One region of the Neobacillus sp. FW104-15D2 genome, then DNA from elsewhere that is predicted to be linked to it. Evidence: riboswitches for the same ligand, from Rfam matches in the RefSeq annotation. Region 1 holds a riboswitch; each other region holds the start of a gene.

Evidence for each region. A riboswitch is a leader RNA that binds a small molecule or an ion and turns the genes downstream of it on or off. The one in region 1 is predicted to bind S-adenosylmethionine.
Region 2: it holds a riboswitch for S-adenosylmethionine, as region 1 does, so the genes downstream of both, AC3WR0_RS05870 (YezD family protein) here and AC3WR0_RS17540 (homoserine dehydrogenase) in region 1, are expected to answer to the same signal.
Region 3: it holds a riboswitch for S-adenosylmethionine, as region 1 does, so the genes downstream of both, AC3WR0_RS12490 (methionine biosynthesis PLP-dependent protein) here and AC3WR0_RS17540 (homoserine dehydrogenase) in region 1, are expected to answer to the same signal.

The regions. Positions count from the first base shown of each region.
Region 1 is NZ_JBYTCJ010000023.1:28,508-31,620, reverse strand. Features, by position in the region: gene AC3WR0_RS17545 (carbon-nitrogen hydrolase family protein) at 1-772, shown strand, start outside; SAM riboswitch class I at 988-1,096, shown strand; gene AC3WR0_RS17540 (homoserine dehydrogenase) at 1,187-2,416, shown strand; gene AC3WR0_RS17535 (M20 family metallopeptidase) at 2,438-3,113, opposite strand, start outside.
Region 2 is NZ_JBYTCJ010000005.1:46,553-49,665, reverse strand. Features, by position in the region: gene cysP (sulfate permease) at 1-801, opposite strand, end outside; gene AC3WR0_RS05875 (phosphoadenylyl-sulfate reductase) at 813-1,520, opposite strand; gene AC3WR0_RS05870 (YezD family protein) at 1,613-1,720, opposite strand; SAM riboswitch class I at 1,830-1,932, opposite strand; gene AC3WR0_RS05865 (YoaK family protein) at 2,446-3,113, shown strand, end outside.
Region 3 is NZ_JBYTCJ010000013.1:109,645-112,757, forward strand. Features, by position in the region: gene AC3WR0_RS12480 (response regulator) at 1-389, opposite strand, end outside; gene AC3WR0_RS12485 (GAF domain-containing sensor histidine kinase) at 405-1,523, opposite strand; SAM riboswitch class I at 1,694-1,810, shown strand; gene AC3WR0_RS12490 (methionine biosynthesis PLP-dependent protein) at 1,939-3,054, shown strand; gene metC (cystathionine beta-lyase) at 3,051-3,113, shown strand, end outside.

The DNA of each region.
Region 1 (3,113 bases):
AAAAACCGCGCAGGAATTTGGCGCTGAATTTGTTTTATTTCCTGAGCTCTTTACTACTCAGCTTTTATCAATTGGAAACGGGCATGGCGAAAGCCTAACAATAAATGACCTACCTTCCTATACAGAGCAATACCGTACCTTATTTTCCAACTTTGCTAAAGAGACAGGAATGCATATTATTGGAGGAACCCATGTGGTTGAGAGAGCAGGGAAGCTGTACAATACGGCTCATCTATTTTATCCGGATGGGAGGATTGCTGAACAGGCCAAACTTCATATTACTCCAACAGAAGTACATGAATGGAATATGGAAACTGGCGACTCTTTTCAGATTTTCGATACTGAAAAAGGAAAAATTGCGATCCTTACTTGCTATGATATTGAGTTTCCTGAAATTGTTCGCATGGCAAAAGCAAAAGGAGCAGATATTATCTTCTGTCCATCCTGTACTGATGACCGTCATGGCTTCCACCGTGTACGCTACACAAGCCATGCCCGTGCAGTAGAAAACCAGGTTTACGTTGTTGTAACAGGTACAGTAGGACAGCTTCCAACAGTTGACTTTATGCGTGCCAACTTCGGACAGGCTGCTATTATTACACCAAACGATATCCCCTTTCCACCAAAGGGAATCTTAGTGGAAGGTGAAATGAACGACGATATGATTGTAACGGCTGATTTAGATCTTGAACTTCTATATCAAGTCCGGGAACGGGGATCCGTTACAACATGGCGTGACCGCCGAACAGATTTATATACCGACTGGAAATAAAAATAACCCTGATGTCTGCTTGTGGAAAGAGAGTGCCTCGTGACAGGCAAAAGGCGGCCTGTACCTGCGTTGATTCTTCAAAAAAGCTTTCCTTTGTGGAGTGGAAATCAGCAGGAAAGTTTAAAAGAACTTTAATTTAAAAAATTTTAAAATTATTGACAATAATTTCTTACTGACTTAATATTCTTTTATAAGACTAACGAAACTTAATAGTACTCTTATCCAGAGAGGCGGAGGGACTAGGCCCTATGAAGCCCGGCAACCTTCAGGAATTATTCCTGAAAAGGTGCTAATTCCTGCAGGCATTCGCCTGACAGATAAGAGGAGGACAATACCCTCTTCTTACGCGAAGGGGGTTTTTTCATTTTCCCCTGCAATTTTTAAAAATGAAAATTTCAAAAAGGATGTGGGAAGATGAGCGTTTTAAAAATAGCCTTGCTTGGTTTTGGTACTGTGGGTGAAGGAGTTTACAGAAGCATTCAGTCACACGGAGAACGCCTTGAAAAAGTATTAGGAAAAAAAGTAGAAATTGTGGCTATTCTGGTTAGAAATAAACAAAAGCAAAGAAGAATTTCAGGAAATATCTTAGTTACGGATAATTTTGAAGAAATTATAAACCTCCCGCATATTGATTATATAATCGAGGCAATTGTCGGAAAAGAGCCCGCCTTTACTTACCTGAAGCGAGCGGTTGAAAAGGGAAGTAATATCATTACGGCAAATAAAGAAATGTTTGCTTATCATGGCGAGGAATTATCTCTTCTTGCAGCTGATAAGGGTGTTTCTTTAGGTTATGAGGCGACTGTCGGGGGTGGAATACCTATTATCCAGACTCTCCGTCAATTATTAAAAGTAAATAATATAAAACAAATAAAAGGTATTTTAAATGGTACATCCAATTTCATTCTTACTGAAATGCGCGAAAAAAGGGAGCCGTTTGCCAGCGTGTTAAAAACAGCGCAGGAAAAAGGCTATGCTGAAGCAGATCCCGGAAATGATGTAGAAGGAACAGATGCTTTTTATAAATTAATGGTATTAAGTAAGCTAGCTTTTGGAATCCAGCCAGAATGGAAGGATGTCCATGTGGAAGGAATAACCTCCATTACTCGTGAATGGATTGAGGAAGCTGACCGGCTTCATTTGAAATTTAAACATATTGCTTCTATTGAATGGAAGGATGGTAAAGTCATTGCATCAGTACAGCCTGTTTTAGTGGGAAAAAGCAGCCCGTTTTATGATGTAGAAGGTGTAGAAAATGCAGTAAACATAGAAGCGGACCTTGTTGGCAGCCTCACCTTAAGAGGTCCTGGTGCAGGGATGTTCCCTACGGCAAGCGCAGTAATTGAAGACCTGGCCCAATCACGACATCAAACCGATAGAGAAGCGGGAATTCCTATAAGAGACTCTTCGGCACAGGACAACCAAAAGGAAGCCAATTATTGGCTACTAGATGGGGTGAAAAAGAAGGTTGTAGATCCATCTATCGAATGGCTTAAGCAACACCCGAATAACAAATGGATTATTAAATCCAGCGTAAAAGGCTTAAATCAAATTTTGGATCAAAACCCGGGAACAGAAGCTTTTCCTGTATTAGCGGGAATCGTTGAAAAAGAATCAAGTGATTTATTTACAGCTTCTTTATAAAAAATAGCACGCGACTGCGTGCTATTTTTTTGTCATTTTTTTAGGATTTTTTAGGGCTTTCAAGTCGATTGACAGAGCTAGCTCTGTCAGCATTTTTTGATAGGAATAAACCGATTCACAAATAACATATTCTTCATCTCCGTGCCAATTCGCACCACTTGGACCAAACTCAATAGCAGGAATCCCGTGTTTTGCAAAAAACACCGTATCAGCTGTCCCGTGCTGTCCAAAATAAACGGCGGGAGTATTACTGAACTTTTCAACAATAGGGCCAAGCAGCTCAATAACAGGATGATTAGAAGGAGTATTTATTGGCTCAGCAAACATATTTACAAAAACCCTTCCTTCTGTGACACTTTCAATCTGGGCTAGGATTTCTTCTTTTGTTTGAGAAGGGAGGAAACGAATATCGAAACTCATCATACATTCTTCTGGCACCTTATTGTAGGCATCCCCAGCCTGAATCTTAGCCAAATTGATGGAAGGGCACTTGTAATAGGCGGTACTTTCTTGTGCGAAGGAAAGGTTTAGAATTTGTTCATATATGTGATATGCCTTTTCAATTGCATTGATTCCTTCCCAAGGCCGGCTTCCATGTGCTGATTTTCCTTTGACCTCTATATCCAGGCGTAATACTCCCTTAGCCTGGTGGGCAATCCCCAGCTGGGTAGGCTCAGAACATATGACAAAATCGCCT
Region 2 (3,113 bases), on a different contig from region 1:
GATTTGAGTAAGCGGCACAGGAATGCCAAATACGGATGCTGTGGTTACGATTGTAGCCCCGATTCCGGAAATAATGCTTCCCTCTTCAAGCCTTAGTGATGTGATTTTTTTGCCGTTTGTTTCAAGGACTCTATGACCTAAGAATGCTGCTCCGAGAGCGACAAATAATCCACCCCACAGAATACCGCTATTCGTGGTCATTAACCCTGCTGCTACTAACGGACCTACGGCATTTGCCACGTTGTTCATTCCAGCTGAAAATGCCTCAAACAGTCCCATGCAAACAACTAAAACCGCAAGAATTGGACCTGCTTTGGATGATGTCACCCATTTTTTAATCCACTTTCTTTCCAAAACAAACGCCGCAGCAATCGCAATCAGGAAAGCAGCAAATGGAGTCAAAAGCCAGAACATCGCGATCCAGGCAATTTTCCCAACAAATACTGACTGATATACAATTCCAGCACCTATAACGGATCCGACTGCCACTTCGCTAGTTGATAATGGAATGCCGAAGACATTGGCTAGAAACAGAGATGTCGCAGCAGCTGTTAAAACGACCAGCGCTATGGCATTTGTAAAGGTGGAGCTTGGAACAATACCGCTGCCAATGGTTTTCACTACTTCTCCTCCGCCAAGCCATGCTCCAAGGAAGACAGCGATCGCGCAAAGAAAAAGGGCAATCTGGCGGTTTTTTATAACGCCAGCTCCATAAGAAATACCCATTGATGCAGCTGCACCGCTTGCACCTATATTAAAAGCAAAAAACAAACCAATTAGGATTGCCAATATTGTGAGCATGAATGTCCTCCTTAACGTGTGTGCAGGCCACACTCTGTCTTGCTGCTTCCTGCCCATCTTCCTTCACGGGAATCACCATTACCGCTAACGGCCTGTGTACATGGGAAGCAGCCGATGCTTGGGTAATTTTGATCATGCAGGGCGTTGTAAGGAAGGTCTTTTTCTTTGATGTACTCCCACACTTCATCCCAGGTCCAATGAATTAAAGGACAAACCTTGATATTTTGGAACTTTTCATCTTGATTTAAAAATTCTGTATTAGCTCTTGTTGGAGATTGTTCCCTTCTCAATCCTGAAATCCATGCATCTTTTGAGGTCAGAGTTTCTCGCAAAGGAATGACCTTTCTGATTTGGCAGCATAGACCTGGGTCCCTTTTCCATAAAGCAGAACCATATTGTTCTCTCTGCTCATCAAGTGTCAGCTCTGGCTTCTTTTTTTCAATGCGAAGCGATGGGAACCTCTGCTGGATTTTTTCAATAACATCATAGGTTTCAGGAAAATGAAGATCTGTATCGAGAAAAACAATATGAGCATCTGGTTTAACCTGCTGTATAAGATCTATCAAAACAATCGCTTCTGCACCAAAGCTTGAAGCATAAACAATCTTATCTTCCGGATAGTGGCTGTAGGCCCACTTTAATACATTGAGAGCTCCCTTTGCCCCGTCATCCAGTGAAAACTGGTTTGTAATTTCTTGAATATTAACGATATTTTCCATTTCTATAACCTCCGCAATTGATTCTGTCCACTAAAAAAAGGCAGTCTTACTCCCTTAATCCATAAGGGGAAGACCGCCTCTAGTTTGTCTAGTCAGCGTTTATTCTGTTGAAGACGAACCTTTTCATTTTTCTCAATTTGAATGATTTTACCGTCCTGAACAATCAAAGTGATTGATCCGAATTTTAAAGTAGCAAGCATTTGTTCAAGATGAGGAATTATTTCTTCCCACTCCTCTGGCTTCAAATGGGTTCGCCTCCTTTTTATAACAAAACCTCTCCTGGCTTGGAGAGGTGATTTTTTGAAGTTCACCTTATCTCCCAAAATGAGCAACATTTTGCTGGAATTGGCACCTTGTTTAACAGGTTGCCGGGCATCATTGGGCCAGTTCCCTCAGCCGCTCTGGATAAGTGTTATTCAGTTGATGAAATTAATCCTACCATACCAATAGGAATTCTGCAATTACTTAAATTAAAAATTTTTAAATTAATTCATTTTTACCAGTTTTTTTGGTTTGAATGGTTATAAAAAAGGCCGGAACCACAAGGGTTGACCGGCTTTTTAGAAACATAGAATTTTATAATTTTTTTGCCAATTACCCAGTGTTTAATTCCGACCTAAATGCTAGTACATTGCAGAAACGTTTCTGTCCTTAAGTCTAAAAATATAGACATGTTTTATCAAAGCGAGGATTCCGGTCTTTTTTAATAAATAGGCCCTTCTTATCTCCAATTTCTTGCTCAAACTGTTCCTCGCAAGGATCCTCAGATATTGTCTTGCTTCATATTAAGGCATGGTCCCCTACTTGATGACTCTTCCTGCATAAGTCCTCGTTTTTTCTGGGTAGTGGAAAATTAATATTCCCTGTGTTGATATTAGTAAAAAAGCAAATAACTAACGTATGATCAAAGTCTAAGGGGATGAGTATGGAAGATAAATATAAGAAACTGCCTTCATTAGCTTCCAACTCCATTTATTTGGGGATTTTATTGGCCATCGTTGGCGGTTTTTTAGATGCCTATACCTTCATTAGCCGTGATGGAGTGTTTGCCAATGCTCAAACGGGGAATTTGGTGCTCCTTGCAGTAAATGCTGCTGAGAAGGAATGGAAACAGTCGATACTTTATATCCCCCCTGTTGCTGCTTTTATTGCAGGTGTTTTTGTATCCGAAATTGTTAAGATTCCTCATATTAGAGAATTATTGTATAGCTATAGGCGTTCTATTCTTATATTAGAATGTGTTATTCTCTTCGCAGTGGGCTTTATGCCGGAAAGTGTACCTGATATCATCGTTACTGTAAGTATTTCATTTGTTTCCTCTTTACAAATTTCGACCTTTAATAAAATTGATAAATGGGCTTATAATTCTACGATGGCAACGGGTAATTTAAGGACCGCTGCCAAAGCAGCCTATTCAGCATTTATTGAAAATGATGACGAATCGAGAAAGCAATTCATAGATTTTGTAACGATTATTGGTTCTTTTTTATGCGGAGCTTTAATAGGAACCTTTTCCACCACTTATATTGGGGATCATGCCATATGGATTGCTTCAGTAACTTTGGTGATTACTCTCATCTTATATCACAGGGA
Region 3 (3,113 bases), on a different contig from region 1:
GCTTTTGGATGGAGTTGGTTTTCTCCATCCATCAGCTGTTTAATTGCCCGGACTAGTTCATCCGGTTCAATATCCTTAAGCTGGTAGCCTGAAGCTCCTGCTTCGATGGCTGGAATAACATGATCTTGATCAGAAAAGCTTGTCAGCATCATAATCTTAATTAAAGGGTTATGAGCTTTGATTTGCCGTGTCGCCTCTATACCATTCATAACTGGCATATCCAAATCCATTAATATGATATCTGGTGTCATTTGAGCAGCTAGCTCCACTGCTTCCTGCCCATTTTTGGCTTCACCAATTATTTCAATCCCCTGCTGAGTTTTAAGAAAAAAAACCAGGCCTCTTCTAACCACATGATGATCATCAGCAATTAAAATCCGAATTCCCATATAAAAATATCCCCTTTAAACCGGAATGACAATCTTGATTTCTGTTCCTTTATCCAGTTCACTCTTTAATATAAAACGCCCATTAAGTGCTTCTGCCCTGTTTTTCATATTTTTCAGTCCCAACGATGGAAGTTCTTTTATTCCATCATATAAAAATCCACAGCCTTCGTCCCGGATTTCAAGAAATGCTTCTTTTTCTTTTATCGTAAATTTCAGCCTTGCCTCATTCTGCCCGGAATGCTTTTTACAGTTAGCTAATGCCTCTTGGCCAATTCTCCAGAGCACTTCCTCTACCTGGCCTGGAAGAGAGATAACGCCTTTTACTTTGATGTCCATTTTGAGCCCAAGCATTTCTCCGTAGCTTTTTAGTGCACTGACCAATCCGCATTCCAATCCTCTTGGACGCAATTGCCAAATTAATGCCCTCATTTCATTAAGAGCTTCCTGTGCAAGATCCTGGATGTAAGCAAAGGTTTCTTTTACTTCTTGATCTTCAGACCTTTCTATTCCTCCTCTTGCTGTCAGAGTAAGTGAAAATAGCAGCTGATTAACTGAATCATGAAGATCCCTTGCGAGCCTGTTTCTTTCCGCGGTCAGGGCGAGCTCCTGTTCTTTCTGTGTTAAGTTTATTCGTTTAATGGCCGTTCCTATTTGAAAGGCAACGGATTCAAGCATGGTTAGCTCGTCTATCTCAAAATGTCTTTTTTGCGGGGAACCAACATTAAGGATTCCGAATTTTTCATCCCCCGCTTTTAAAGGGACAGTTGCGTGATGTGTTAGTCCGTTTGTCTCTCCCCAGTTTAAATCAATCGCATCTTCGAGTCGTTTGCATTCAATTATATTGGTAGCCTTATCCAATCTTCCATTGAGATACCGATTAATACACCAGCATTCACCTGAACACATCGGCTCGCACCTATTAAATGATAAGGCATTAGGCAAGTTTTCATTTGCCGCCATTTCATAATGCCCGTCACTGTTAATTAAAAATATCCAGCCTGTCTTTAATCCAGTTACATTTAACAGTTTTTTTAAAACCTGCGTAAGTACCTGCTTTAGGTCTGTGCCATTATTTAATAGCTCGGCTATCTCTTTTAATATCTTTAATTCCGAATACCGATTGTCCTCCCCCACTTCATTTTCCTCCCCGTTTCTTCACTCTTTTTCATCATTATACCTTTTTCAGGAAGCAGAATCTTTAGAATAAAGACTGAGAATGACTCCGTCAAAGGTCGGAAATTTGTAAAAACAATTGACACATTCCTTAAATTGTAGTAAATTTTATAAATAATTTAAATATTTGTTTCTTATCAAGAGAGGTTGAGGGAACGGCCCTATGACACCTCAGCAACCATCAATGGCTTTGCCATTGAAAAGGTGCTAATTCCAGCAAGTTAGGATTGTAACTTGGGAGATAAGAAGAATGGCTGCTTAATCTGCACTTAAAAGTCTTCTTCTTATAGAAGGCTTTTTTATTTTTCTTCTCCTCCCCTCAATGAAATCCCGCTTTCATGCAATATAGCTTTCCAACATTAAAGGAGTGAAAAAAATGTATAAAATTGAAACAAAACTTGCACAAATCGGTAATAGAAGTGAATCTTCCACAGGAACTGTTAACCCTCCTGTCTATTTTTCGACAGCCTACCGCCATGATGGAATTGGGCAATCCTCCGGGTTTGATTATGTCCGCACCGGAAATCCAACAAGACAGCTGCTAGAAAAAACAATTGCAGACCTTGAGTGCGGAGATCAGGGATTTGCCTGCAGTTCTGGGATGGCAGCTATTTTTACAGTTTTATCACTATTCCAGTCTGGTGATGAATGGCTTGTAAGTGAAGATCTATATGGCGGTACATATCGTCTGCTTGAACAGGGCTATAAAAAATGGGGATTAAAATCCCAGTATGTAAATACCTGTTGTCCTGAGGAGATTGAGAAAAAGATTACCCCGCAAACAAAAGCAATCTTTCTTGAAACTCCAACTAATCCTCTCATGCAGCAATCAGACATTTCTGCTGTTTCAAAAATTGCTAAGGAGCACGGCATCCTGCTAATTGTTGATAATACTTTTTATACTCCAATTTTACAGCAGCCGATAAATCTTGGTGCTGATATTGTTATACATAGTGCAACCAAATACCTTGGCGGACACAATGATGTGCTTGCCGGTTTGATTGTAGGTAAGGGCCAGGAACTATGTGAAGCTCTGGCTCTCTACCATAATGGAGCAGGAGCGGTACTAAGTCCATTTGACTCCTGGCTGTTAATGAGGGGAATGAAAACCCTGTCGCTGAGAATGAAACAACATGAGAAAAATGCTAAGGAAGTAGTTGAATTTCTAAGCAATCATGATGGTATTACAGATGTGCTTTATCCCGGGAGAGGAGGCATGGTTTCCTTTAGGGTAAAGGACGAGTCATGGGTTAATCCTTTCCTTCAAGGGCTTTCCCTCATTACCTTTGCTGAAAGTCTGGGAGGAACTGAAAGTTTAATAACCTATCCGGCAACACAGACACATGCTGACATACCAGAGGAAATTAGAATACAGTCGGGTGTTTGCAATAGGCTATTGCGTTTTTCTGTTGGTATTGAAGACCATGAAGATTTAATTAATGATCTTGAGCAGGCATTTGCCAGAGTGGAAAAGGAAGTGGCCGTGCGATGACAGGTGAAAATTATTCATTTGAAACAAAGCTTCTTCATAACCGGCAAAAAATAGATTCA